2 regions of the Pseudoalteromonas sp. DY56-GL22 genome follow, and region 2 is predicted to be linked to the other one. Evidence: riboswitches for the same ligand, from Rfam matches in the RefSeq annotation. Region 2 holds a riboswitch; the other holds the start of a gene.

Region 1 (15,429 bases), on a different contig from region 2:
GCCGCAATAATTAAGTTTGCATCAAGAATTTGACTAAAATCTGGCACTAAGTAGGCTGCAAAGCCATCCATCGCACCATCTAGGGTCGCGATATAAGCAATTAACGCCACTAATAACACTAGCAATAATGGCATTAAGCGACGTGACCAAGTTTCGATACCTGATTTAACGCCTTTTAAAATAATACTCGCAGTAAGAATAAGCATCAGTGGCGTAAACACAAAATTGCGCGCCATGGAGTCACTGTGTAAAAAGTTACTTAGCTCAGTAAAACCAAAGAAGCTTGCGACTGGCTCAAGCGCATAAGCGAGCATCCACCCTGCAACTATCGAATAAAAGCTCAGCATCACAACCGCACCAAAGAGGCCAATATAGCCTGCTGCAGCGCCCACTTTAGGCGCTGTGTCTTGCCATGCATTAGATAATGCTTTTACTGGATTCGCTTGCGCTTGGTGGCCTAAATACAGCTCAGTATAAAGAGCCGGAAGCGCTAATAAGAAGATAACAATGAAGTAAACGAGTAAAAATGCACCGCCGCCATGGTTTGCCGCTTGTGTTGGAAAGCCCCAAATATTACCTAAACCTACCGCCGCGCCAGAAGCTGCTAAAACGAAACCTAATCGACTTTGAAAGCCGTCACGAACTTGTGCCATACATCTACAAATCTGTTATTATTTTTCCTCATTAAACCATAATTACAGTCAACTGCGTAAACTATTTGCGTTTGTTCATGCCTATAAAAGTGCATTTGCTGTAAAAATAAACAAAACTAAATACGAGCTTTCGTGTAAGCGTTAAACCATGAGCAGTCACTACTTTTCGAACACTCTTATCATCGAGCAACAACGCCAAACAACGGCCAAAAAAATCATGCTGATGGATGCAACATGTATTGATGTTGCAAGTTTACCCCTTGATAAATTACTCAGTGAGTTTGAATTAAGCGTACTTGAAAAACGCAAAGTGCCTAGTACCAAGCAAGAGTACTTAGCGACTCGCCTAACGTTAAAGTATTTGTATCAACATGCTTACCCTCATGACGATTTAGCGCTCAGTGAAATATCAAGCCAGTTTGATGACAAAGACAGCAAGCTCAAATTACATACAAAACGAAGAGAGCCTGTGTGGGCTTGTTTATCACATTCGAATGGTTTAATTGGCGCTGCTCTTAACCCAAAACAGCAGCTATTTGGTTTTGATATTGAACAAAGCAGTAAACCTCGCCCTTTTATCAAACTCGCAAAGCATTTTTATCATCAAGATGAAGTTGACTTAATTAGCCGTTTTGACGCTCCCGATGAACAGGCACAGTGCTTTTTTAGAATTTGGACATTAAAAGAAGCGCTTGCCAAAGCAAGTGCTCAGCCGATTGCGAAACTACTTGCTCCTAATGTATTCGAAGAATTGAGCAAACATAATTTCAGCGCGAGCAGTAACTCTATTGAAGGGTTTGATATAAGTGTTGTGGCACAAAAAAGCACTGACTGGCAGTGCTCTTTTATTAATTTTAACGACTTACGCCGCGACTTGGCTTTCTAATAGTCGGCTGTGAATAGCCTGCACGACTTCATCTGACTCACTTTGCTCAACTAAGAAGCACAGATTATGTTTACTTGCACCGTGGCAAATTAAACGAATATTAAAATCACTCAATACCTGCATTAAGTTCATTTCTTGCTGACGTAATTGAATTTCAGAACCAATTAAAGCCACCAGCGTTAAGTTATTCTCAACCGACACATGACAAAACTCAGAAAGCTTATCTAAACAAGCTTGATCAAGCTCAGGGCGTGATGCATTTGGTGCGTTATCTAAAGTGATTGCAACACTGATCTCTGAGGTAGTAACCAAATCAACCGAAATATTAAACTCACTTAAAATGGTGAATACACGCGCTAAGAAACCACTCGCAAGGAGCATTTCTGGGCTTTTAACCGTTAACAGAATTTGATTTTTACGCTGTGTTACGGCACGAATACCTGGTTGCTGAGATTTTTCTTTTTCAATCCATGTACCACCTAACTGTGGTTCACGGCTTGAACCAACAAACACACTAATATGGCTACGGCTTGCAGGTAAAATGGTTGCAGGGTGCAGTACTTTCGCACCAAACGTTGCCATTTCTGCCGCTTCATCAAAGCTTAAGCGTGCAATTGGGCTTGCTTTAGCGCATAAACGCGGATCAGTACTGAAAATACCCACAACATCGGTCCAAATATGCACGCTTTTTGCGTTAATTGCTTCAGCGAGTAATGCAGCACTGTAATCTGAACCACCACGGCCTAAAGTGGTCGTTTGATTGTGCTCATTGCTACCAATAAAACCTTGGGTTACCACAACATGGTCATCAAGTAGAGGCACTAAATGCTCTTTAGCAGCCGCTGCGGTTGCTGCAACATTTGGGGTAGCTTTAGCAAATTGGCTATCTGTTTTTAGCACTTTACGAACATCAAAACGCACCGCATCAAGACCTTGGCCACGTAACACTTGAGTAAACAAATACGATGATAAACGCTCACCAAAGCTCAGTAGTTCATCTTGCTCAGCTACTGACTTTGCGCCTTCTGACGCTAGATTTTGGAAAGCCTTAAGCGTTTCATTAAAGCCATGTGCTAAATCAGCATCAAGCGATAGTTCTGCCAAGATAGCTTCTTGAATGGCGACAACGCCAGTAATGTGCTCGTCACGCTCAGCCGCACTCAAATCAGCTTTACACAATGCAACTAAATGGTTTGTCACGCCTGCACTGGCACTCACAGCAACTATACGTACTTGATTATCAGCACAAATGATTTCAGCGCAGCGGCTCATAGCATCAAAGTTAGCTACACTGGTGCCACCAAATTTTGCAACAACGTAATCTGATTTTGTGTTGGCGGCTAATTGGGTATTCATGTCGTCTCCTTTTGTGGAAAACTATCCACAGTAATTCAAGAAGAACTCGGCAAGGGGGTGCTTTGAAAATAAAGAGTAGTCCATGCCAGAAGCTCTCCACCTAGTTTGGTGACAGTTTTGAGGATTCAGCCCCATAAACCGAAAAATAACCGTGACGTCCGGTTAATTTTCTCGGCGAGTACTTCCCTCATTAATGGTCATCGGCGTTCGTCACCTCACATTAATTACCTAAGTATCGCACCTCTTCTGAATGTTAAGTTAACACCTGGTTAAAATAACAAAGCCTGCTGTTAAAAGCAGGCTTTGAAAGTTAACGTTTAGACGTCTAGCTGTCAAGTTGTTTTATGAAATTAAACTGCCCGCTAAGTGCGAACCGTAATAACCAACGGTATAAGCAATTAATAAATAAACCGACATTTTAAGATAGCTCATAAAGGTTAGTGCTTTTACCTTACTCATGGCAATAATACCTGCCGCAGAGCCGATTATAAGCATTGAGCCACCTACCCCAGTTGCGTAAGTAAACGACAACCATTGCTGAGGGCTCATCACAATATCAGCTTTTAAAAGTGCTGCAGTTAGAGGTACGTTATCTACCGCCGCTGATAATAGCCCCATTAAATAGTTGGCGTATTCTGGTGCCATCAATTCATAAAGATGAGTAAATTTAGCAAGCATACCGACTTCTTTTAATGCACCAACGAGTAATAATACCCCGACGAAGAACAATAAGGTGTCGTATTCAATTTCACGAATATAATCGATGATTTTTTTGTTTACGTCTTTTTTGCGCATTAAAAATTGCGCAACCAAAAACATAAGTGATAAACCAAATAAAAAGGTTAACAGCGGCGGCACACTATAAAGCACACTCAAAGTTAACGTGGCAATAATCGTCGAGAAGAAGATAACCGCAATGGTAATATCTGTTTTTTCGATACGACGGGCAGCTTGTTTTTCAAACACAACATTACCCGACATACCCACCGACAACATTGCCGCGAGCAGTGCAACACTTGTCAGTGCAGGGGCAATTAATAATAGTAGATTAGCAATGGTGACTTTTTCGTCTAAGAAAATCATCAAGGTTGTCACATCACCTGTGATCAACGACACCCCACCCGAGTTAACACTAAATACAATTAAGGTCGCATATTTTATTAATTTTTTAGGATCTAACTTAAGTGACATCACCACCGCAAGCGAGATTAAAGTTGCCGTTATGTTGTCTGAAATAGATGAAAATAAAAACGCAAAACCACCAATCAGAAACATCAGCTTTCGTTCACTGATTTGATTTGGCATAATTTTATGAACAATATTCTGGATAAAACCTTTAGAGTTTAAATACGCTACAAAGGTCATCGCAGCCATTAAAAACAGCCACAAAGTCGCGATTTCTAATATGTTGTGATCCAGTTGATGTTGTATGGTTTCTGGGCTTTGCCCATGAATTGGAGAGATAAATAAGATAATCCAGCATAAAGTGCCAAAAAAAAGCGTCGTTTTGGCCTTGTTTACATGGATAATATCCTCTATAACGATAAGCAAAAATGCCACCGCTATCAGGGTTAGGATAAGTGGGGTTACCATGGTGTTTGAACAACCTTTATAATAATGTAAAAATTGTAAGTCGAGTGTTTCGGCGCGGATTCTAGCAGCATAGAAAGCATAAAACTATTCTCAATTACATAATTTACTACTAATCGCCAACACCAAAGTCTGAATTTACTGGAGCCTTATGATCCCAGCTAAAAAGTTATTAAATACCCTTACTGAACATTGGGGGGTGTTAGAACTGCTATTTAAACGTTTTAAGATGGCTGATTTCAGCTTGAAAGACGTACAAAATGCGATAAAACAAAAGCAGCCCTCATGGTCAAACGAACGCATTTATAAAGAAACAAATCGTTTATTGAATCAAGATATTATCATTCCACTGGCAAAATCATCACAGTTAGAAATAAACCGCGCGATCGCCGATTTTGCGACTTTCTTGCTACAAGAAGAGCACTTAGGTCTTGCTCAAGAGATTAGCGTGCTCGTTGATGACTTAGCTCGCCTTGGCAATCGCCTTGCTAAAGCGGGTGAAATTGAAGATTACGACGAGCTTCGCCGCTTTAGCCGCATTATGGATGATCGGGTACGCAAAATAATGAAATTGTTTGCCCACAATGAAAACGCAATTTTAAATATTGTTGAGCAAGCAAAAGCAGACAACGCGGTGCAATCACTGCAAAAACGCTATCAGGCTGTAATTGAAGCGTTCGATGAATACATCGAGCCTATGCTGGAAATGGTTGATATTCGAGGTGACTTCCACGCTTGCTTTAATACCATCGAAGCGCAAATTAGCTCGCAAATAGAGCAAATTGACCGCCTTGGTAAATCATATCAAGACAAGCGCATGCTTGAACAATTACGTACTCGTATTCTAGAAATGCATTTAGTTGGCCGTGAAAGTTTACGTAAAAGCGCCGATATGTTGATGCCACTGCGTGAAGAGTTACGCCGCAACAACTTAATTACTCGCCAAGCGGCTAAAGTGCTTGGTTTAGTGCGTAAAAATGGCGTCGATAACATGTTAAGTGCAGTACAGCCTAACTTTGTTTCAGACGCACAACGTTTTTCACTTGGTCAGCAACGTCATATCGTGGCTTATATGGCAGGCTTAGTTGACTTTGAGCACGATGAATATCAGCTTCCTGAACATGATGATGTGCCCGCCTATCAAAGCCCGCATATTCCTGATTACAACGACGTTAAAACACAATTTAGAAAACGCTTTAAAAAAGCCAGCAAAAAAGCTCAGCCGCTGCTTAGTTTCTTAGATGAAAGCTACCCAGATCTAGAGGCTGACGAAATGCTGTTCTTATATCAAAAATTGATTAGCGATGGCGACCTTGAAATCAGCCAAAGCCAAGAGAAAGTAAAAATAAAAATTGCCCAGCAACACTTCTCTCTTTATCCATTTAACTCATCGATTGCTGACGATAAAAAAGCAACAGAGCAATAACCATGACAGATATTAATTTAGATGATTTAACGCATCTGCAAGCTATTAATAAAAAGCTCACATCAGGCTACCACATTAGCGAACAAGACACGCTGATGTGGCAAGAGCTTGATCAACACATTGATGCTTACCGCGCATTATTTAACGCCCTTGGCCATGACCTGCAACACGATAGCCGTGGCTTTTACTATTTTGGTAGCGACGAAAGCACCCCAAATATGGGTAAAATTTCGCGTGCCATCGCACTGACTATCTACATCTTGATTGAGCACTATGCCAATACCGGTAAAGATCCAATGCGTGCCTTGTTTGACGAAGTAAACGACCTTGAACTAATGCAAACCTTAGTGCAAATCAACAAGCATTTGTTTGATCAATTAGAAATCTTCTCAGGCTCAGATTTACGCAAAGACGTTTACCTACGTATGGTGCGTTTAGGTCTTGCTCGCGAAGTAGAAAACGGCTTTATGCTGCAAGCACCTATTTATCGTTATATCGATGCATTAATGGAAGTAAACGAAGAAACCTACCTAGGAGATGACGAATAATGCAAAGCCAAAGCCTTTACGGACTCAGCAAACTTGCGCTTTTAAATACCGCTGGCTATGCAAAATGCGTGATCCCGTTGGATAAAAGTAGCTCTATTTGTGCACCGAATAATACCGGTAAAAGCTCGGTAATTAATGCCCTGCAATTTCCACTGATTAATGATTTGCGTTTAACAGAATGGGATGGCCATGATTTAGACGAAACCCGAAAATTCTACTTTTCGTCAGACCAATCCTATATTTTGCTTGAAGCTGACCTACCTAATGGCCCTGTGGTGATTGGTGTTGCTGGCCTTGGTAAAATTGCTGGTTACGCGCATCAGTTTTTTTGCTACCAAGGTAAGTTGAACCTTGAACACTACACGCAAGGCAAAACTATTGTAAAATTCACCAAGCTTTTTAATCACTTAAAAGAGCAAGGTTTCAATCCAATTGAATTAAAAGCGCAAGAGCTAAACGCCCTACTCACTGGCGGCGCAACCCCATTTGATGGCGATATCAACTTAAAGATGATCCCCCTCAATAACGTGCAAGACTCAGCGATTTACAAAGAAATTTTCCGCCGTATCCTTAACTTGCATAAGTTAGGTGCCAGCGATGTGAAACGCTTTATGTTACGTGTATTTGAGCGCCATATGTCAAACTCACGGGTTGATTTTTATGAAGTATGGCGACGTTCATTTGATAAAGTGAATCGCGCTAAACGTGAATTAAAAGCCCTTGAGTCAATGCAAGAGCCAATTGCAGCTCTTGAATCTATGCTTGAAAACCAAACGGTTTTAAAAGGTAAGCTTGCTGCTTATGCGCCAAAAATTGACCAAGCACTGATTGACTTTGAAACCTATCAACAAGAGCAACTCACTGAGCTAAATATTGCCCTTGAGGATATCGAACACGAAAAGCACGAGTTCGAACAAAAGCAGCAGCTGTATATTCAGCAATCGCGCGATATTGAGCGTAAACAAACTCAAATAGAACAATGGTTTTTAGACTATCGTGCGCTTAAATCTGAGTTTGAGTTGGTTAATAAATCCACTTTAAAAGTCAGCCTTACTCAGCTTAAACAAGATTATGAATCGCTATCGCATTCATTAAGCAGTGCTCAAGGGCAAAGCTTGCACACCCTTGATTACCGTATTAGCGAAACACAAAAGCAAATCAAGAGCTTAAAACTGCAGTTAAAGAACCTTGAGTTCAATTTATTCACCCGTATGCGTGAAGATTTATCTTTGAAAGAAGTTGAAGAGATTTCGCGTATTCTGAACCCAGATATCTTATCGTTTGCCACCACCAGCAATGGTGATGTTGAGATCACAGACGAAGATGCCTTTGGGGAGTTCTTAGAGCAGTTATCGGCTAACGTGAAAGGCGGTGTACTGACTCTGCCTGGTGCGACGATTAAACTTAAAAAGCTAAGCCCAGTGCAAATGCAAACTGGCGAAAATAAAGAGCAATTAACTGCGCAACTTGCTGCTCTTGAAAACTCACTGAAAGAGTTTAAACAACAGCGCGAAGTCGCCGCAAATGTCGCCGAAAAGCAAAAAGAAAAAGATGCCTTGTATGATGAGTTAATGGCCTCAGAAGAAGCATTAAAACGTTTTGAACAATTTGAAGTGATGCAGCAATCTGTCGATGCACAAACCCTGCTAAAAGAGCAGTTAAATGCAGAACGCGAACAAGTTGACGACTACCTGCAAGATATTCAAAAGAATAGTGGCTCAATCAGCGATCGTCGCTCAATTATCAAGTCGAAAAAAGATTTGCTCGCGCGCCAAGCTGACCGTTTACGCCAAGTTAAATCTGAACGTATCGATCACACCCTTGATGTTTACTCAGGAAAAGTCACTCCGTACATGATTGAAATCAGTATTGATTTTGATAACTTAAGTGACCTCATTCACCACTTCAATAAAGACTGCCAAGAGTTACGTAACTTTGATATCAACGTACGTAACACCTACCTGCATATTTACAATGCAGGTATTACTAAATTTGATAACGAAAACGATGAGTTTACTAAATACGAAAAGCTTATTAGCGCGTTTCATAACATTGATAACGAGCGCGATGCGGTTGAACGTCAAGGCAGAGTTGCGTTAACTGAAGTAGCCGCAACCATTAAAGGCTTGCGCGAAGACTTAGACCGCCTACGCCGCGAAATGAACAGCTTTAATAAAGGCATTAGTCAGCACCGTATCTCTAACCTTCAAGCATTTAAAATTAATGTTATTCCGCGCAAGATGTTGGTTGATAGCATTGATACTATTATTAGTACCTCAAGTCAGTTTGAGCAAGGCGATACCCTCGACCTATTAAGCCAAGAGCCTTATAGCGAATCTGCAGTAAACGAAGCGAAAGATCATTTGATTAAGCTTGCCTCTGAAAAAGCTGGTTTAACACTGACCGACTTATTCGATATTCGTTTTGAAGTAGTAAACCGTGCTGGTGAAACTGAGCACTTCGAAAAAATCGATTCAGCTGGTTCTAACGGTACGCGTATTACCATTAAGTTACTTTGCGGTATGCTGTTTATTCGTTACTTATTAAGCGACCAAGAACAAAACTTGTATCGTATTCCGATTTATATCGATGAAGCAGCCGATATCGACCCACAAAACCAAAAAGCAATTATCGAAACCGCGCTTAGCTTTGGCTTTGTGCCGATTTTTGCCTCAGTTAAACCACAAGTTAGCTGTGATTACATCGTCCCTATTCGCACTGTTAAAGATGGCGCACAAAACTGGGTCGATGAAAAAGACTGGATAGAAGTGGAACACAGTGCTTAATTACAAACTATTACAGTACTTTTTTGTAAATGTGCCATAGTTTTTAAATAATCATTCAGTTGAGTATTTTTTGTGTTATGTTATCAATCAAGTAGTGGAAATTTTGCCAAGGAGCAAACAATATGAAGAACTTATTAATCGCGACGGCTGTACTATTTTTAGCAGCCTGTGCTAAAACGCCTGATTGGGATTACGACAAATCAGCCGATTTTAGTAATTATAAAACCTTCTCTTGGGTACCGAATGCCAGCTTGACTAAAAATGTATCGAACTACCAAATTAGTCCTTTAATGGAAAAACGGGTTCGTGAAGCCGTTAATGCTGAACTTGAAAAAAGCGGTATGAAGCTAGTTGATTTAGCACAAGCAGATGTGCTGATTAACTACCATGCCTCTGTTGATACTAAAATTGATGTAGATACCTTCAATGTAGGTTACGGTGCACGCTGGAATTACTGGGGTATGGGTTATAACACGCAAACAACTGCTCGCGAATACGAAGTGGGTACGTTAATTTTAGACGTGGTAGACCGTGCTTCTAACCAATTAGTTTGGCGTGGTGCGAAAGAAGGTCGTTTGCAAAAGAACCAATCACCTGAAAAGCGCACTGAAGTTATCAAAGAGACTGTTGCTAACATTCTAAGTAACTTCCCACCAAAACCTCAGCAATAAGCCTTTTACATAATTTTGAAAAGCTCACAAATTGTGAGCTTTTTTGTTTGTGAAGATCAAAGTTTGCTATGATGCTTTAACTTAAATAACTCTAAATGGAATTAGGGGTCTTAGAGAAAAGATCCAAAAAGGAATAAAATGAAATTAACTTGCCCAAACTGTAAAACCATAATTGCGACTAAAGATATAAAAAAGGTTAATACAAACAGCCTCTTCATTGAAAATCAATGCCCCTCTTGTCAAGCATGGTTTTGCTTAAATAAAACACAGACGATTTTAAAAATTTCCGGTATTTCTCTATTGTTAATAACTAGCTTGCTTAATATTTTTAATATTAAAGCTGAATATAGCCTAGCTTTTTCGGTCATTGGATTTATAGGTATTTTTGTTGCTCTCATCATTACTTTCTTTGGTAAATATGATGCGGTTAAAAATAAATAATCAAACTGAAACACACATCTTTTTTAAATAATAAATAGACACAGCTCTTATTGCACAACCGCGCCTTAGCGCGGTTTTTTGTTACCTGCTGAAATCTGGTTGGAGTGGTATAACTCAGTGATTCAGATACAATACCTGCAATTTCTAGTGCGCTCTTAACGGCCACTGCAACGAGTTAATCAAAATAATAGAGAGTTTTAGATGGTACGCGCAGTACAGCTTACACTTCCCGCTTTATTCGTCACTTGCTCAGTGCTAGCAGAAGACACCAACAATATTGAACAAATCACCGTTGAAGTTTCAGCAACCGCAAATAAAGAGCCTGTTGGTACCTTTGATGCGCCGGTATCAAACTTAGAATATGACCCACGTGTCGATTTGCAATCACGTAACATGGCTGAAGCACAAGCTGATGTCACTATTCGTGGTGGTATTTTCGAAAATACTGGTTTTCGTGTCGGTAGCAGTACGTTATTCGACCCTCAATCTGGTCACTACTTTGCTGAAATTCCAATTGCGCCACAAATGCTAACAGGCCCTTCAGTGCTTACAGGGGCTGATAATGCCCTTTATGGTATGAATAGTTCGGTTGGCACAGTTTCATTTGGCTGGCGCCCTATCACAAGCACTGGCAGCGTTTCACTTGGCACAGGTACGAATGGCTTTAATTTACAAAGCATTCATGCTGCCCATAGCCAAAAGCTGGATAGTAAACCAGATTGGCGATTAGGCATTGAAGGGGAATACTCGCACTCAAAAAGTGATGGCTCAATTGATAATGGCGACCACGACTTTGAACGTGCCTCAGCACGCGTTCAAATTGCAAGCGATACCTCGCAAACTGATTTAATGTTCGGACGCCAAGAGAAGTTTTTTGGTTGGCCAAACCTTTACACGCCATTTAATTTTAACGAAACCGAAGATCTTGAAACCAAGCTTTTCATGCTAAATCACAAACAAATGTATGGTGAGAGCAATACCTTTGAAGTGACTGGCTATTATCGTAAACATAACGACCATTATGTTTTGTCTCGTGAAAACCCAGCTATTTTTGAAGCGTTTCACGAAACCACGGTTAAGTCATTAGCACTCTCTGGGCGTCACCGCTTAAATAATCGCTACGCAATTAATTATGCTGGGCAATTTATTGCTGATGAAATTGAATCAACGTCTCTTGAAAACAACTTTACGTCACGCAATTACACTAAGCTAAGTATCTTGCCTGAGTACAAATCAGCCCTTACAGCGAACAAAGAGCTTACTGTACGTATTGGTGCAGCATTTGATAATACTAACCACGATAGCTCAGCTACCTCATTGATTGCCGATGCCAGCCTTAAAGTAGCTAATCATAACGGCGGTGAACATACTTGGTATGCATCATACGCAGAAGCAACACAAGTTCCCGGTTATACCGCCATCGGCGGCAGCGAAACGGGCGGATTATTCAGAAGTAACTACAGCCTTGAGCGCGAAACAACCGATAACCTTGAGCTAGGTTTACTGATTGAACAGTCTTCGTGGCGTTTAGATTCAGCTATTTTCTACCGTAAAGATAAAAACCTGACAGATTGGACATATCGCTTTGATGCAACCTCAGCTCGTTTTGCAAACCCGGTTGATATAGACACCTTAGGCGTTGAGTTTTTAGCGAATAAATCGTTTGAAAGCACTGAGTTGATTGCCAGCTACACCTACTTAGAAAAGTCAGAAGACTATGGCGCGGCAGATATTGATGCGAGCTTTTATGCGCTTAACTACCCTGATCACCGTGTAACACTGGGTGCAGTATGGCAACCAATGGATGTGCTTGAGCTACGTATCGATAACGAATGGCGTAAGCAACATAGTAACCGCTTACGTAACTCTGATGATGAAGCCTTCTTCACGCAGTTAACGCTAAAATTCACCCCAGCTCAGCTTGATAATGTGTTTGTTACCTTTGCAGCTGACAACATTTGGGATGAATCTTTCGAAGAAGTCCCGGGTACCCCTGGTCGCGGCGAGCAATATACTCTCAGCGCTACTTATACGTGGTAAACAAAAACAACAATGCCAGTCAATTGACTGGCATTCCTCTATCGCGCTACCGCCTAGACATCTCACGAACCATAACCAAAATTATATTAAATGCTGTGAATAAAAATTTGGTTATAAAAAACACAACTGATCCCAGTAACCGTTAAAAAGTGTTAAAGGTTTAATCTTTTTTAAGTCATCTGCTCAAGCTCGGTAATTAAATACAACGCTTGCTCATTTGTCGTGCCGCACACATCAATAGTGGCAGAAAAGTCACTACACACCTTAGGCCTTGATTCATCACCAAATAATTTACATAGGTTATTATCATCAAGCTGAATACAGCGCTCTCCCGCTGCTTTCCCATTGGGCATTCCTGGGATCGGTGAGCTAATACTGGGTGCAATACAACAGGCGCCACAGCCTAATCTGCATGCCATTTTATCTGTCATTGAGTACCTCTTATAGAACCTTTGTAGCGCCTTTGTAATATGTGTAATGGTTTGTTACATCTTCAAACGCCTTGTAAACACTTTATTGCGTATGCTTAGCCTATCAAATTTATTTTTAATTACCGTCAACCGTGAGGGACTATCCCGTGGCTAGTAAAAAACAAATCATTCTCCCTATCGCCGTATTAGTCGGCGGACTTGGAATGGCATTCGCATTTGCCTCAATGAAGCAACCGCCAGTAGAAAAACCAGAACAAGATCTGCGCCCGCTTGTATCAATCAAACCGTTAAGCTTTGACGCCATTACCCTCGATGTAAAATCATACGGTATCGTTAAACCTAAAAACCAAACTGAGCTTGTTGCGCAAGTAAGTGGTCAGGTTGTGTCGTTATCAGATCAATTCGTACAAGGTGGATTTGTTAAGCAAGGCGACATTCTAGCACGTATTGACCCAAATGATTACGAAGCAGCACTCATTGAAGCTGAAGCAGGACTAGCCCAAGCAAGCTCTGCACTTGAGATAGAACGTGCACAGGTGTCAGTTGCGCAAGCTGAGTGGGACCGCATCAAAGGTGACTCAAACCAAGTTATCCCTTCTGAGCTTTATTTACGTAAACCACAACTTGCTGAAAAACTTGCAAGTTATCGTGCTGCGCAAGCGAGTGTAAAACGCGCAAAACGTAATCTTGAGCGCACATATATTAAAGCGCCTTACAATGCGATTATCGACGAACGCCTGATTAGTCTAGGTAGTGTGGTAAACCCAGGTAACAGCTTTGGTAGTCTGAGCTCAACGTCACTGGCTGAAATTCGTTTACCTGTTGCTGATAAAGATCTGCAATACCTAAATAACCAAGGAATTGGTGCAAGCGTATCAATTAATGCTGAATTTGCAGGTAAACAAACAACGTGGCAAGCAACTATCGTACGTAGCGAAGGAGTTGTAGACCAACGAAGCCGCATGAATTACTTAGTAGCACAAGTAGCAACGCCTTATGAGCAAAAGCAGCCATTACGTTTTGGCTCATACATTAACGCCACTATCGAAGGCCGAGCGTTAGACAACGCGATTGTTGTTCCGCACCATTTAGTTAAAGATAAAAAAGTCGCTGTTTTACAAGATGGCGAAACGCTTACCTTTAAAACACTTAACATCGTTCGCGAACAAAATGGCATGGTGATCGCCGATAATGGCCTTGCTAACGGTGAGCAACTGATTACATCGGCACTTGAATATCCAACTGAAGGCATGGCGGTCAAGTTAGATGACGCAACACTGAGTGTGCCAACAACGCAGTTAGCGTTAAAAGAGGAATAAGCCATGACCACGCACAGAGAAAAAGGGCTTATTGCCTGGTTTGCTCGCAACCCAGTTGCTGCAAACTTACTTATGATTTTCATTTTAGTGGGTGGCTTATTGACGGCTATGTCGGTGCGCAAGCAAATGTTCCCACAATTTGAGAGCAATTGGATCAGTATTCAAGCTGTCTACCCAGGGGCTGCGCCGCAAGAGGTAGAAGAAGGTATCACCATTAAGGTCGAAGAGTCTTTAGAAGGTCTCGAAGGCATTAAACGTTTAATTACCTATTCGAACCGTGGTTTTTCACAAGCTTGGATCGAAATCGAAGAGAAGTACGACCCGCAGGAAGTACTCGATGAAATCAAGATGCAGGTTGATTCAATCAATACCTTCCCTGCTGAGATGGAACGCCCAATTGTTCGCCGCGAAAAGTTTGAGCAAGAAGTGATGATACTCGCGCTGTATGGCGATATGAGTAACTACCAGCTCAAAGAACTTGGTAACGACATAAAAGATGAGCTACAAGCTTTACCACAAATTAACTTAGTCAACTTTTACAGTGGCTTAAACTACGAAATTGGCATCGAAATTAGCCCAGATAAGCTACGTGAGTATGGTTTAACTTTCCGTGATATTGCCACAGCCGTTCGCAGCTTTTCTGCCAATATGTCTGCAGGTCAAATTCGCTCTGAAAATGGCTACATTTCAATGCGTGTTGAAAACCAAGCATATCGTGGTAAAGAGTTCGAAAATCTGCCTTTATTACACTTACCAGATGGCGCTCAAGTTTTCTTAGGTGATGTAGCAACAATTAACGACGGCTTTGAAGAAGGCTTACAATACTCTAAGTACAACGGTAAAAACTCACTGACTTTTGAAGTAAATGCGTCGAAAGATCAAGACATCACTAAAGTTGCTGCGGTATTAAAAAAATACCTAGCAGATAAAGCACCACAGTTACCAGCAGGTGTAAAACTATCACCGATTGTTGATTTAACTTACTACCTTGAAGGTCGTCTAAACATGATGATCGACAACATGATTTGGGGTGGTATTTTAGTGATGGTGGTACTGGCGCTATTTTTACCACTACGCTTAGCGTTTTGGGTAATGATGGGCTTACCTGTGTCATTCCTAGGCGCATTTTTAATGATGCCACTGGGCTTTATTGATATCACGGTTAACTTAGCTTCTTTATTCGCATTTATACTGGTGCTCGGGATAGTCGTTGATGATGCTATTGTCGTCGGTGAGTCAGCCAGTGCTGAAATTGAAAAGCACGGTCATAGCCTAGATAACG
Region 2 (15,429 bases):
TTTTCGGCTCACAGTATTGACCAGGACGTACGCCAGGCATGTTACATGCTTTACCAACCATCTTCTGAGCTAATGTGAAGCCTTTACCAGAGTCAGTTACAAGCGCTGGCTTACGGAAGATATCTTCTGCTTCCATACCTAGTGATGCACGCGCTTTATCAGTTAAACCACGACCAATGATCAGTGGAATACGACCACCAGCACGCACTTCATCAAGAATTACGTCTGATTTAAGAGAGAAAGTCGAGATTACTTCATCAGTACCGTGACGCTTAACAACACCTTCGTATGGGAAGATATCGATTTGGTCACCCATGTTTAGCTCATCAACAGGTAGTTCGATTGGTAATGCACCAGAGTCTTCCATTGTGTTGAAGAAGATAGGAGCGATTTTACCGCCTAAACATACACCACCAACGCGTTTGTTCGGTACGTGAGGAATATCATCACCCATGAACCAAAGTACAGAGTTAGTTGCAGATTTACGAGATGAACCCGTACCAACTACATCACCAACGTATGCAAGAGGTAAACCTTTCGTTTTAAGCTCTTCTAGTTGTGAGATTGGACCAACTTCACCTGGCTTTTCAGGATTGATACCATCACGTTCGTTCTTCAGCATTGCTAAAGCGTGTAGTGGAATATCAGGGCGAGACCATGCATCTGGAGCAGGTGAAAGATCATCAGTATTTGTTTCGCCAGTTACTTTGAATACGGTAACTGAGATTTTTTCAGCAACTGCAGGCTTGTTCACAAACCACTCAGCATTTGCCCAAGATTCGATTACTTGCTTAGCAAATTCGTTACCCGCTTTCGCTTTTTCTTCTACATCATAAAAAGCATCAAACATTAATAATGTGTTTGATAAACCTTTAACAACGATTGGCGCTAACGCTTCGTCATCTAAAAGGTCAATCATAGGCGCGATGTTGTAACCACCTAGCATAGTACCAAGTAGCTCAGCTGCTTTTTCTTTTGATACAAGTGGAGAGCTCGCTTCACCTTTTGCAACTGCAGCCAAGAAACCTGCTTTGATGTAAGCAGCATCATCAACACCTGGTGGTACACGGTTAACTAGAAGATCAACGATAAACTCTTCTTCACCTGCCGGTGGATTTTTGATTAATTCAATAAGATCAGCCGTTTGCTGAGCATCTAATGGCGCTGGTACGATACCTAACGCGGCACGTTCTTCTACGTGTTTACGATATTCTTGTAGCACAATATTGCCCTCTTGGTGACGTGAAAGTACTCGGTAGTATTAAGCTAAATACCAATTAAGACCCAGTACTTATAGTATTCTGACAGTTAATTATAAAGCTTTTAAGTATAGATGAAAATCCATGCGGTAAGTAAGGAGTTTAATAGTCACTATAAATACCATGAATAGTACTAGAAAAAAACGCTATTCAAATGAATATTTATTAAGAATCATTCCTATCTAACCAATTCCTAGTACTTAGAAAAGAAAAAACCCAGCACTAGGCTGGGTTTTTAAAATTTGCGTAAAGAGTTAGATTAACGCTCTACTTTAACACGTTCAATAACAGTTACTTTCGCTTCAACACGACGGTTTTCGGCGTGAGCTTCTGGTGTGTTTGCTGGGTTTTTAAGACGCTCTTCACCCATACCAACAGTAGTTAGACGCATTGGATCAATGCCATCTTCGATTAGTTTCTTAGCAACCGCATCAGCACGTTTCTTAGATAACCACTTATTGTAGTCAGCTTTACCTACTGATGAAGAATGACCTTCAAGCACTACGTCAGTACCTGGGTGCTCTTTTAAGAATGCTGCTGCAGCATCAATATCATCTAGGTATTGTTGAGATACTTTAGATGTGTTGTTAGGGAACGTGATTAGTAAGCTCTTAGTTACTTCACGATCTTCATATAGCGTACAACCAGTGCCATCAACAGCGTCAGTCATTGGTGTATTTGCACATTGATCGTCTGCATCAGGGATATTATCGCCATCGCTATCTACTGGTTCTACAGCAACAGGAACAACCGTAGGAGCAGGCTCTACAGGCTCAGCTGGCGCGCTTTGAGCACCGAAGATGTAGCTAAGACCTAATTTAGCACCCACATCTGTATAACCACGGTCTAGACCTTGGTATAAAGACGTTTCTGCATTAAATGCGAAATGCTCTGTAAAGTAGTGTTGATAACCTGCACCCACATTAGCAAACATTAAATCTTCATCAACCGCATCAAGATTTTTTAAACCAAAAATACCGTAGAAAGGACCACCACCAAAGTGGTAAAGACCATCAATACCGTAACGCTTACCACTTTCTGAACCACTCATCGACGTACCGTCGTTTAATTCAGCTTTCCAGTCAAAATCCATATCAGCGTATTCTAGACGCGCACTCCAGTAATCACTGAAGCGGTAACCTAACTCTAGACCCCAGCCTGTTGAATCATCAACATCAAGACCGCCTGGTGCGTAGTCACGAACATTTTCCCATGAATTATCATAGTAATCGCCAAACGCACCAATATAAAAACCTTGCTTTTCAGCAGCGAAGCTAGAAGCACTTGTTGCAGCAAGAGCTAAAGCTATAGTTAGTGATTTTAGTTTCATGTTTCCTTCCCTTCCATTTAAGTAACTAAAGGCTGTGTAGCCTAAACTCTGTCAAGATAGATGATGAGTAATTAATCCAAACTTAATAAACTAAAACTACAATAAATTTGTTAATTTCAAAACACCACCTAAAAAAGTGACGTTTAGCACCGTCGAAATGCCATAGAATGCCATACCAAATTAACAGTGCTCAAAAAAACTCTAATTTACCTAGTGATAATTACACGAGATAACAATAAGAACATAGTACAATAATCACCCATTTGCTGCGATGATTCAAATCAATATAAGTGTACCTTATTTTTATACCATGCCGTATACCTTTAAGAGTATCGCGTTTATTAAAAAAGTAAATGCGTTTTTAAGGTATAAAAAAAGCTGAACCATAAAAATAGTTCAGCTTTAATCTCAAGATTATTAATAAATTACAATAAGCTAATAGTAATCTATTACTTACGCATAACCTTTACACGTTCAACCGTACTAATTTGTGCTTCAACACGACGATTTTCTGCATGCGCTTCAAGCGTATATGCTTTGTTCTTCAGGCGTTCTTCACCATAACCAACCGTAGAGATTCTATCTGATGAGATACCGTCTTTAACTAACTCTTCAGCTACATCTTTAGCACGTTTTTCAGAAAGCTTCATGTTGTAATCCGCATCACCAACTGCTGATGCATGACCTTCAAGAACAACTGATGTGCCTTCGTTTTCTTTCATAAATGCTGCAACATCAGCAATATCGCTGAAGTATTTATTTGGTACTTCTGCAACATCATGCGGGAAAGTAACTAGTAAAGTGATTGTTGCCTCTTTTTCTTCATAAAGAGTACAGCCCTTGCTATCTACCGCATCAGTCATTGGTGTATTTGCGCATTGGTCATCAGCGTCCATTACACCATCGTTATCGCTATCTGTAGGTCCACTTACTACAGGAGCTGGCTCAACAGGAGCCGCAGAGCTGCTTTGATTACCAAAGATATAGCTTAAACCTAACTTAGCACCCACATCGGTGTAACCACGATCAAGGCCTTGGTACAAAGAAGTTTCGGCATTGAAAGCAAAGTTATCTGTGAAGTAGTGTTGGTAGCCAGCACCAACGTTTGCAAACATTAAATCCTCATCAACAGCATCAAGGTTTTTCAAACCAAAAATACCGTAAAATGGGCCACCACCGAAGTGATATAAACCATCAATACCGTAACGCTTACCACTTTCAGAACCGCTCATCGATGTGCCATCGTTTAGTTCAGCGGTCCAGTCAAAATCCATATCAGCATATTCTAAGCGAGCACTCCAGTAATCGCTAAAGCGATAACCCAGCTCTAAACCCCAGCCTGTTGAATCATCAACATCAAGGCCGCCTGGTGCGTAATCGCGAACATTTTCCCATGAATTATCATAGTAATCGCCAAATGCGCCGATATAAAAACCTTGTTTCTCAGCAGCAAATGTTGAAGCACTAGTTGCAGCAAGTGCCAAAGCTATAGTCAGTGATTTCAGTTTCATTGTTTCCTTCCCATTTTCATAATAAAGCTCGTAAGAGCTCGTATTTTTTGAGTAATCAAAACTTTAACAACACAAAAAACGATTAGTTACTTTGCATTGACATTCAACTTATTAATTAATCCATAACTATTAAGGTACTAATAATAGCCTAGCCTAATTTCGTAGATAAGCGATTAAATGTATGACCAAACCAGCTTCGAATACCGTATGAGATCATCTTTTAAAGCAATAGATTAGCCTAAAATCTATAATACCACCGCCTATTAGAGCGCTCAATCAGCATACAGTTAAATTCAATAAATAGGAATTTTCCTAGTTAATTTAAATGACTAGGTCCCACAAAAAGTTTGATAATTTTTATCATAATCTTTTGGGGCCTGAAGCCATTCAAATTGACGCTCATCGTAAACATATGGATCGTTAAATGCTTCTAAAAAGGCGTCTTTTAATGAACTTTCTCCCGATGCTTCGTATTCCGCTAGGATCATTTCAATAGTATGATTACGTGGAATGACTGCAGGATTAACAGCGCGCATAGTTTCATAACTTTTAGACGAAGTCCTCACGTTCCACTTTTTATGCCACTCTTTTAAACTAGTTGGAATTGCAAAATCCGCAAGTAAAGATTCAGTCAGAGCATTGAAAGTATTAGTATAATCGAGCTGATGTTGCTTCATTAAACCTAGCAACTCTGAAACTAAAGCATGATCGCCTTCGTGCTGACCTGCTAATCCTAATTTCTGCTGCCACATAGTATTAAATGCATCATTAAATTTAGCTGCAAAGCCATTTACAACCGGTGAGAGTTGTTCGACGGCACTCTCTTGATCAGCAAATAACGGAATTAAGCTTTCAGCCAAGCGTGCAATATTCCAATTAGCAATATTCGGTTGATTTCCAAATGCATAACGCCCTTGATGGTCAATCGAACTAAATACCGTGTCTAGGTCAAACTGATTCATCATCGCACAAGGGCCATAGTCAATGGTTTCACCACTAATCAAGGTATTATCTGTGTTCATCACACCGTGTATAAAGCCAATTCGCATCCAACTGATAACCAGCTCTATTTGCTTATCGAGTACAGCAGTTAAAAACTCAATATAACGCTGCTCACCCGTACTGCTAATGTCTGGAAAATGACAATTAATTGCGTAATCAACGAGCTTCTCTAGCCCTTCTATATCACCTTGTGTAGCTAAGTATTGAAATGAACCAACACGGATGTGACTTTTAGCTAGGCGAGTAACAACTGCCCCCGGGCGTGGTGGCTGACGATATACCGTTTCGCCAGTTGTAACCACAGCTAAACAGCGCGTAGTTGCGATGCCAAGCGCATGAAGTGCCTCACTCATAATGTACTCTCGAACAGCTGGACCAATGGCACAGCGACCATCACCACCGCGCGAGAACACTGTTGCTCCAGCGCCTTTTAGCTGCAAGTCCCACAATGTGCCATCTTTATCTGCAATAGCACCAAGTAAATGCGCTCTACCATCACCAAGACTCGGTGAAAAATGACCAAATTGATGACCTGAGTAACCAAGAGCAACCGGCGCAACGTCGTTATCTATCGTTGAACCAGATAGCAATTTAGCTAAAAATTCGCTGTCGTGTTTAATTGCGAAATTATCAGCTAGCTTGTCATTAAATAGCAGTAATTGCGGCTCGGCAACGGCGCTCGGCATATCCTTGATAGCAAGTAGTTCACTAATATCTGTGTATCGAGTTTGCAGTTTCATAACTGTCCTTAACGTGTTGCGACACCCACACGATTATCGCCTACACCATAGGCCACTAGTTGGCTTAGTGCCTGCAGGCTGTAACCGCTTTGCTGTTGTAATTCGTTGAAAAAATCTTGCGCTGCTTGCAGTGACTTTTTAGTTTGTAAGCCGCCATCTATCAACTCATGGGCACGCAAATAGGCTTCTACATCCCGAGAAAGTAAAAAAGTATCTTTACCAAGCGCTCGTAAAGCGTATGGGCCAGTATTTCCCCCTAAACGCGCACCATGCTTTTTAAGATAAGCCCACAAACCAATAATATTGTCAGTAGGCCAATCTGCAATAAATTGGCTAAAGCTGCCATGCTTCTCAGCAACTTCGTGGATCATGTACGCATTTTCTGGGATCGTTTGTACTTTTTTAAAATTACGAACAATTCGCTCATCACTGGCTTTTTGCTCGAGCATATCTGGCGGCATCATCAACAATTTTTCTACACTGAAATCCCAAAACACATCACGAAAACCAGCCCATTTATTATTGATAACAGACCAATAAAAACCGCTTTGAAAGACTTTACGCGTGAACTCTTCTAACCATAAATCGTCATGCATTTTAGCAATATCAGCATCGTCGAGCGGGTTTGATAACAGTGCTTGCAGCATTTCTTCACTGCCCTTTCGAGATACGGCTCGTTGATAAATATCGTTAAATTTTTCCATCATTTTTCCAATTGATTTGGTTAGCGCTAAGTGTACGTAAAAACACGGTTATACGTAACCATGTTGCAAATTCGGTCACTAAAAAACAAATTCCTCGCCTTGACACCTAGACGGCTAAAATGCTTTAATCGCTGCAAATACCCTATTTAAGTATGTTGGCTTTAACCTTTAAAGCGAGCATAAAGGGCTGGAAGAGGTGCGTTATTCAGGTAGCGTATGGGAAGAGCACAGACTCTGTTGATCATACGTGAGGGGAATTAACGCCGAGAAGTAACACCGTTTGTGAGGTGCTTATTTCGGGCGACTGGGCTGAATCCCAGCGACTGTCACCAACAATAGCAAAGTGCTATTGATTAGTTTGGTGGAGAGCTTCTGGTCTTAGTATAATAAGGCCGTCGCGTCTTTATTATTTTAAGCCCATTCGCTCTTCGAATTATACCTTGTTCGAACGACGACATGCGGCTCCATTCAAATGTTCCCGCATAAACTCTTCGAATACCTTATAAGTTCGTGAGAGATGATCAACAATTTTGATTTAAACGACTATCCATTATGGACAGCGCTTGTCACGCCATTTTCTGAATCTGGCGAGGTCGATTACACGGCCCTTGAACAACTGGTCGCAGAGCAACAAGATGCAAATAACGGCATTTTATTGCTTGGCAGTACCGGTGAAGGACTGGCGCTTTCACTCAAAGAGCAACAAGCCATCGTTGAGCATGTTTGCCAATTAGCACCGAGTGTACCACTCATGGTTGCTGTGGGCGGCATGAACCTCAAACAACAAGTTGCTTGGGTTGAATACTGCAACCAACTACCTATTCATGGCTATCTATTGGGTTCACCTCTGTATGCAAAACCTGGGGTTGTTGGCCAAACGCATTGGTTTGAAAGCCTACTAAACGCAAGTAACCACCCTTGTATGCTGTATAACGTACCTGGACGCAGTGCAGTTGAGATTTCACCGCAGGTGATCAAAAACCTTGCTGACCACAAAAATCTTTGGGCTTTAAAAGAAGCCAGTGGCGACATTAGCAAATTTGAAGGCTTTAGAACGGCATCGCCAACACTGGCCATATTTAGTGGCGATGATGCTCTTATGCCGTATTTTGCTCAAGCTGGAGCAAAAGGTTTAGTTTCGGTTGCCGCGAATGCTTGGCCGAGTCAAACCCATGAGTTTGTTAAACGCAGTTTAAGTGGTCAATACCCAAATCTATTCACCGATTGGTCGCAAGCGATTCAAAGTTTATTCGCTGTGGCAAATCCAATCCCCGTAAAAGTACTGATGCACCTGCAAGGTAAAATAAATACCCCGCATTTACGTCCGCCGCTTACGCATTTAGAGCTTGAGCAAACAGACAGCATCACCCACGCAAACAACACAATTTTATCTTGGAACTAAAAACAGGTTTTATCATGAGCTGGTTAGAATTATTAAACAACTTAGAAACAGGCGCAGTTCGCGCGGCAACACAAGACGAGAACGGCAACTGGCACGCCAATGTTGAAGTTAAACAAGGCATTTTAGAAGCCTTTAAAAATGGCACAAACACTGAGTTCCCGGGTGGTTTTGTTGATAAGCACAACTTAGCTCCACAAGGCTTTGCAGCCGATGCTGGCGTGCGTATGGTACCAGGTGGTAGCAGTGTTCGTCGTGGCGCACACGTTGCTAAAGGCACCATTATCATGCCACCAGCATATGTAAATATTGGCGCGTTCATCGACGAAGGCACGATGGTCGACAGCCACGCATTAGTCGGTTCATGCGCACAAGTGGGTAAAAATGTTCATCTAAGTGCAGCAGTACAATTAGGTGGTGTGCTTGAGCCAATTGGTGCCAGCCCTGTGGTTATTGAAGATGACGCATTCATCGGTGCAGGCTGCGTTATTGTTGAAGGTGTGGTTGTGAAAAAAGGTGCTGTACTTGCGCCGGGTGTACGTTTATCGGCAACCATTCCTGTTTACGATTGCGTTAATGAGCGCCAGCTAGACAAAGGTGAAGCCATCCCAGAAAACGCGATTGTGATCCCAGGCTCTCGCCCAGCTTCAAATGCATGGGCTCGTGAACAAGGTCTTAGCATGTCGTGTGCATTGATCGTGAAATACCGTGATGAACAAAGCGATGCATCATTACTGTTAGAAGAGGTTTTACGTTAATGAGCTTTTTGAGCACGCATATCAAGCAAGCGGTTGAGCAAGTTTCAGCGCATCTTGATACGCCATTTTTTATCTATGATTTAGATAAATTAACTGCACATTTAAATCAACTGACTGCGCAAACCGATGTGAAACTTTGGTATGCCGTTAAGGCCAACCCGTTGTCTCGCATTATTCAATGTTTAGACAGCGCAGGATTTAACTTTGATGTTGCAAGTAAAGGTGAACTTGAGCAAGTACTTGCCCAAGGCATCGATAGCGAGCGCGTGCTCAACACTGGGCCTGCAAAGAGCCCTAAACAAATTTCACATTTTATTGCTCGCGGCGTACGTACTTTTGTCGCCGAGAGCATTAACCAAGTGCGCTGGTTAAACGAACAAGCAACAAAAGCAAATTGTCAGCTGCAAGTTCTATTGCGTGTTCAACTTCGTTGGCCAGACAGCGAAAAGAATCCACTTGGCGGCGATAGTCTTACTCCTTTTGGTTTGGGCTGCGATGAGTGGCAAGCACTCACTGCAAGTGATTACCCTGCTCTTAGCTTTGATGGTCTGCATATTTTCCAATGGGGCAATATGCTGAGCACTGACAAGCTCGCCGAGCTATGGCGCGCGATGATTGCGCCACTGCAACAGCTAGCACGCTCATTAAACATTAACCTTAATATTCTCGACTTAGGGGGTGGCTTAGGCATTCCTTATACTCAAGATGCTAACCGACTCGATTGGTCTGCACTTATTGAGACTTTGGCTAGCATTAAAGCAGATGCCGGTGTCAAAGAGCTTTGGATGGAACTTGGCCGCTATGCGGTGGGCGAATGCGGCCATTACGCAACGCCAGTGGTTGAGCGTAAAGTAAATTACAATCAACAGCAGGTGATTTTATCAGGCGGTATTAACCATTTACTTCGCCCAGCTGTGACAAGCCAAGATTTCCCTGCGGCCTTACTTCGCGAATCGACGGCTGAGCCTGCGGCAATGACTTTATACGGCCCGCTTTGCACCGCCCTTGATTGCTTAGGTGAGCACCAATTAGCGAGCGATTTAAATGAGCAAGACTGGTTGGTATTCAGCCAATGTGGCGCGTATGGCTTTACCGAAAGTATGCCGTACTTTTTATGCCACGAATTAGCCGCTGAATACATCCTTGAACAAGGCAATATTGAGTGCATTCGTAGCGCTGAAGATGCCAGCTATTATTTAAGGTAATCGCCATGAGTAAAGAATTAATCAGCCAAGAGAATATTGTGGTTGGCGAGATTGCCAACGGCCTACCTCTGACAATCCCAGTGTATCGCTTAAAAGGGGATGGCACAGGCCCAAACGTGTATATACAAGCCAATATGCACGGCGCTGAAGTACAAGGTAATGCAGTAATTTATCAATTGCTTGAGCAGCTAAAATCACTCAAGCTGCGTGGCGATATTACCCTAGTGCCTTATGCCAACCCTATTGGTTGCAATCAAAAATCAGGTGAGTTTACTTTAGGTCGCTTCGATCCAATTACGGGCACCAACTGGAACCGCATGTACCGCTTTAATAAAGCATTACCGTCACAGGTTGCTGAACAGCATAAAGACTGTGATGATGCGACCCTTAAAGCGGCGTTTAAACAGGCACTCGTTGCTGACATCGATAGTCAATTAACGGGCCCTGATTACAGCCTAACAACGGGTAAGCGTATTGCCCTTAACTTGCAAAAGCTTGCCCATCAGGCAGATATTGTTTTAGACCTTCACACTGGGCCTATCTCAAGTCAGCACTTATATTGCCCTGAATACGCCAAAGACAGCGCGAGCTACTTCAACATCGAACATGTGTTATTGATCCCAAGTGATTTTGATGGCGCGATGGATGAAGCGAGTTTCTGTCCATGGTGGTCACTGTCTGAAGAGCTTGGCAAACAAGGCCGTGAATTTGCTGTTCAAGTAGAAGCATTCACCGTTGAGCTAGGTAGCCAAGAAAAAATCGATTTAAGTGCGGCACTTGAAGATGCAAATAGCATTTTAAGTTACCTCAATCAAAAAGAGGTATTAGTTGATGCTGCGTATCATCCAAAAGCGATGACACGCTATGCCTGCATGCTTGAAGATTATGTAGCTTACTATGCCCCTATGGGTGGCATGGTTGAATACCTTGCCCCACTGGGCGGCCATATTAAAGCTGGTGAGCCTATCGCCCATATTTTAAGAATGGAGCGCTACCTTTCTGAGCAGCCGCTACAAACATTAAGTTTTGATAAAGACGCCATTGCTATTTTGCATTTTGCTTCAGCAAGCGTGAATCAAGGTACCGAACTTTATAAGTTTTTTACCAACGTATTTGAGCTATAAGCTCATCCCTTCTCATTGCGTGAGAGTCAACGGCTTATGCTCTTAGGCCGTTACAGCAGGGCTCCAAGCTTAGCTTGGGGCTCTCTATTTACCTAAAATTTCAACAATTCAGTACAAGTTCACGGTTACTTATGTAAAAATCGTTATAATTATACCTACTTACAAGTCTACTGAAAGGGAACTGCAATGGGATGGCGCATTTGGCTGGCAGCCGCTGGCTTATTTTCTGTACCTGTATTTGCTCAAACTGAACAACCACAAACTAACGAACAAGATGATGCTCTAGAACTCGTAAAGCAGTGTATTTTGAACGAAGCTATTGGCGGTGACGGCAAGCAAACACTCGAAGAACTTCGTAAAAAGTGCTCTGATTTAGATGAAAGCAAAAAGCTCACCGCTTTAGACAAACGTAAAGCGCGTGAAGAAGTGAGCAAGAAAAACCGTAATGTGATCACCCCACATAAGCGTAACTATATTTTACCGCTTTCTTACGTATCTAATCCGAATGAGCGCCCTTTTGACGGCCTAAAAGACCTTGCTGAGCAAACTGATGGCGAGCCACTTGATAACCTGGAAGTAAAATATCAACTATCAATTAAAGTGCCAATCTTCGAAGACTTCTCTGATAAAGATCAGGGCGTATTTTTTGCATTTACCATGCAATCGTTTTGGCAATTTTACAATAAAGATATTTCATCGCCGTTTCGTGAAACAAACTACGAACCAGAGATCTTCTGGGTGAACTACCTTGATCCTGAGCATGTGCTTTGGGGCGATGAAATGGCGATTGCAATTGGTGCTTCACATCAATCTAATGGCCGCAGCCAGCCTAATTCACGTTCGTGGAACCGTATCTATGCTGACTTCTTATGGGAAAAAGATGGCTTTGTATTTAGCTTTAAGCCTTGGTACCGCATTCCTGAAGACAAAAAAGACGATGAACTAGAAGCTAAAGGTGATGACAACCCTGATATCTACAAATACATGGGTTACTTTGAATTCTCGGGTGCATACCGTTACAGCGAGCATGAGTTTAGCTTTATGACCCGTAATAACTTAAATTCAGATAACCGCGGCGCAATCCAACTAGACTGGTCTTTCCCTCTTTGGGGCAGATTACGTGGTTATGCACAATACTTTAATGGTTATGGTGAGAGCTTAATTGATTACAACGCCGATATTGAACGTTTTGGTGTGGGTATTCTGTTAACTGACTTGCTTTAACTTAAAGAGCGAGCTTTAGTTAGCTCGCTCTGAATATTCGTTATTTTTTAACGATGAAGTGACCTTCAAATTCTGCTACTAGCACATCACCATCGTATACATTCACTGGCACATGGTAGCTTGCTTTGCCATTGTCCTCTAGCTCCGCCAACTTGCCTTTACAGCCAGCCAACTCAACACTCCCGCGAGGATCGTTATTCAGTGGTTTAAGGTATTTAATGTTGGCATCTGCTAACACGATATTCCCTTCAAGGCCAGCTTCTTTAAGCGCTAGGTAAGTTGCGCCCCAGCCTGTTAAGGTCGCTAAACTATAAATCGAGCCGGCAAACATAGTGTTATGAAGATTTAAGTTCGCATCTAGATCAGCGCGCGTAGTAAACTGCCAATCGGTATAGCTTTCTACTTTAATTCCCATTGCATCGCTGATAGGGATCGACTCACGCCACGTGTTTTGTAGTACTTGTGTCCAGTTTGGATGACGGAACCAACCCGGCTCAGAGGGTTTTTGTTTTACCATTTTCCAATGCTGTACATCGTCATAGGCAAGGTGTGCTTTTTCTTTTAATTCGTAGCCATGACGCTTATAGAAATCAAGGGCTCGCTCACGAGCAAACAATACCAGTTCATCTGCATCTTGAGTCCATGCGATTTTTTCTAATTCATGTAATAAACGGCTACCAATATGCTGGTTACGATTACCTTCAGCAACCGCCATATAACGAACTTGCGCTTGCTGATGATTATTAAAATGCAGGCGAGCTACGCCTAATACTTCGCCATCATTATTTTTGATAAAGCGGTGCTCTGCGTCTTGCTCTAAGTCATCTTGTTCAGAACCGCGCGGCTCGCCCCAGGGTGCTCTTAAAACCTGCCAACGTAATGAATAGTATGCTTGCCAATCTTCGCTGCTTTGCGGGGTGGTCACTTTAAACATAAAAACTCCTGTGATAATTCAGCCACGGGTCTGTTGTTTTTCTGTCGTGGCCTTTGCAATGCGAATTACGATACGCGATCTTCTATCAAGTTGGAATAATACTTTGGTGACCCAGCCTAAATTATTATTCATGGCTGTAAAAACTAATGCACAATTGCACTTTATGCTTACTGGTCTATGCTGAAATAATTGTCTAATTATTATAATAACACGCTAAAGGCCCGAAATATGGAACATTTTCTTGAACCCAGTGGCGCAGTAAAACATAGTTTTATTGAGGACTGTCACCGATTAGGGCAGCTCATTTATTGGCATAAACAAGGCAATTACAGTATTCAAGTTAGGCAACTTAACCAATTACGCTGGTTACTGATCAACGAAACCCTGCAATCGGTCATTGAAAAACGCCGACCTGCCAGATTACTTTTCCCTCATTTACAATACCTTGCAAAGCTTTGGCAAGACTTAGAGGAACCGAAAAAGATTTTAGAATTAGGCCTAGGTGGTGGTGCTATTCGTAACTACTTACAGCACACCTACCCTGATAGCCAACTGACATCGGTTGATAAAAACCCCGACATAATTCACTGCTATAAACGTTACTTTGGTGGCGACCATGCCAGTAACCTGCACTGTTTTGATGCGCAGCAAGTATTAGAGCAAAACAACGAATACAATTGGATCATCTTAGATTTATTCAGTGAGGTAGATGCACCATTATTTTTATACAAGCACCTGTTTTACACCAAACTAAGAGCAGCGATGGCAAAAGATGGCTTGTTGTTCATTAATTTTTTGTCCAATCACCCATCGCAACTAAAGCAACTTGAGCACCTGCTAATCACCGAGTTTGGCAAGCGCCCAAGCATTGTAAAAATCCCCGACTACGTGAATCATATCGTGATGATCAAAAAGTAGCTGTCTATTACACAGATAAATTAAAAGTAACGGGACCATCGTTACATAGGCTTACTTGCATATCAGCACCAAATTGCCCTGTAGCCACTGTTAAGCCTGCTTTTTTAGCCTCTGCAATAAAATACTCATAGAGCGTATTGGCTTGTTCTGGCGTGCCAGCACTTGAAAAGCTTGGGCGCATGCCCTTTTTGGTGTCGGCTGCTAAGGTAAACTGCGAAACCACTAAAAGCTCACCTTTGATATCGTTCAAACTTAAGTTCATCTTTCCTTGTTCATCGGTAAAAATGCGGTAATTGCTGACTTTGTGTAAAAGCTTCTGGGCGCTTTGCTCGGTGTCCTGTTTTTCAACACCTAATAGCAGCAAAATACCTTGTGAAATTTCACCAACTACTTCGCCTGCCACTTCTACTTTTGCTTGTTTTACTCTTTGAATTAAGCCTTGCATTGATCCCTCGATAACTTGATATACATTAAATCTGCGGCACGTCGCATTGCCGCCAAATATACCTGATTATCGCTGCTGTGCCCAATGCCATCTAAAATCAATAATTGTGCATTTAACTGTTCAGCAAGCTGCTGTACGGCACTATATCGACAGATCAAATCGGCGCGGCCATGAATAAACCAAATCGGTAAATGAGTCAGTAAATGTGCATTTTCTGCGATAAAGCCTTCTTCAATGAAACAGCGATGACGAAAGTAATGCACCATTAACTTTGCTTGATTTAACCCGACATGGGGCTCCTGTAAACTCCAGTTTGTCAAAGGCTCGCCATGACATAGCACCTGCTCCCAATGACACCATAACTTGGCAAATTTACTGGCTTTAATTTGATCGTCACTGTTTAGTTGCTGCTGATAAAAGTCGAGTAAGGCACGCCAATCAGTGTAATCATGTGCAAACTCATTAAAGCACTCAGGGTAAAAATGCGCGCCGGCTCCTTTTGTTGTGTAAAGCCACTCGAAGTCACTGTTACAAGCTAAAAAGCTAGCCCGTAAAATAAGCCCTGCAACATGCTTTTGGTGATGAATAGCATAGACAAGTGCCAAAGTCGCACCCCATGACTCACCACACACCAGCCACTTTTCAATACCCAGTTGTTGGCGTAAATACTCGAGATCGGCAACTAATTCTGAGGTGGTATTGGTTGAACTATCATGGGGTGTTGAGTGACCGCAACCGCGCTGACTGAACATGATCACTCGAAAACGTTCTAAGTCGAAAAAGCGGCAATTTTCAGGGCATAGACCCGCACCAGGACCGCCATGGCATAACACCACAGTAATCCCTGTAGACGCACCATATTCTTGCACATGGATT

Evidence for each region. A riboswitch is a leader RNA that binds a small molecule or an ion and turns the genes downstream of it on or off. The one in region 2 is predicted to bind lysine.
Region 1: linked by a shared signal. The riboswitch ahead of lysC (lysine-sensitive aspartokinase 3) and the one ahead of dapA (4-hydroxy-tetrahydrodipicolinate synthase) in region 2 are both predicted to bind lysine.

What each region holds. Positions count from the first base shown of each region.
Region 1 is NZ_JANHZR010000002.1:186,599-202,027, reverse strand. It holds gene NO991_RS04895 (sodium-dependent transporter) at 1-653, opposite strand, end outside; gene NO991_RS04890 (4'-phosphopantetheinyl transferase superfamily protein) at 802-1,539, shown strand; gene lysC (lysine-sensitive aspartokinase 3) at 1,516-2,895, opposite strand; lysine riboswitch at 2,977-3,149, opposite strand; gene nhaD (sodium:proton antiporter NhaD) at 3,238-4,488, opposite strand; gene NO991_RS04875 (hypothetical protein) at 4,637-5,911, shown strand; gene NO991_RS04870 (hypothetical protein) at 5,914-6,459, shown strand; gene NO991_RS04865 (ATPase) at 6,459-9,245, shown strand; gene NO991_RS04860 (DUF4136 domain-containing protein) at 9,368-9,916, shown strand; gene NO991_RS04855 (hypothetical protein) at 10,055-10,357, shown strand; gene NO991_RS04850 (TonB-dependent siderophore receptor) at 10,559-12,397, shown strand; gene NO991_RS04845 (YkgJ family cysteine cluster protein) at 12,568-12,816, opposite strand; gene NO991_RS04840 (efflux RND transporter periplasmic adaptor subunit) at 12,975-14,147, shown strand; gene NO991_RS04835 (efflux RND transporter permease subunit) at 14,151-15,429, shown strand, end outside.
Region 2 is NZ_JANHZR010000006.1:98,928-114,356, forward strand. It holds gene acnB (bifunctional aconitate hydratase 2/2-methylisocitrate dehydratase) at 1-1,222, opposite strand, end outside; gene NO991_RS14195 (OmpA family protein) at 1,519-2,589, opposite strand; gene NO991_RS14200 (OmpA family protein) at 3,039-4,100, opposite strand; gene NO991_RS14205 (YdiU family protein) at 4,430-5,842, opposite strand; gene NO991_RS14210 (DNA-3-methyladenine glycosylase I) at 5,851-6,546, opposite strand; lysine riboswitch at 6,730-6,926, shown strand; gene dapA (4-hydroxy-tetrahydrodipicolinate synthase) at 7,064-7,948, shown strand; gene NO991_RS14220 (2,3,4,5-tetrahydropyridine-2,6-dicarboxylate N-succinyltransferase) at 7,963-8,703, shown strand; gene NO991_RS14225 (PLP-dependent decarboxylase) at 8,703-9,908, shown strand; gene NO991_RS14230 (succinylglutamate desuccinylase/aspartoacylase family protein) at 9,914-11,032, shown strand; gene NO991_RS14235 (phospholipase A) at 11,219-12,256, shown strand; gene NO991_RS14240 (bifunctional GNAT family N-acetyltransferase/hotdog fold thioesterase) at 12,297-13,190, opposite strand; gene NO991_RS14245 (spermidine synthase) at 13,419-14,108, shown strand; gene dtd (D-aminoacyl-tRNA deacylase) at 14,116-14,553, opposite strand; gene NO991_RS14255 (alpha/beta fold hydrolase) at 14,541-15,429, opposite strand, start outside.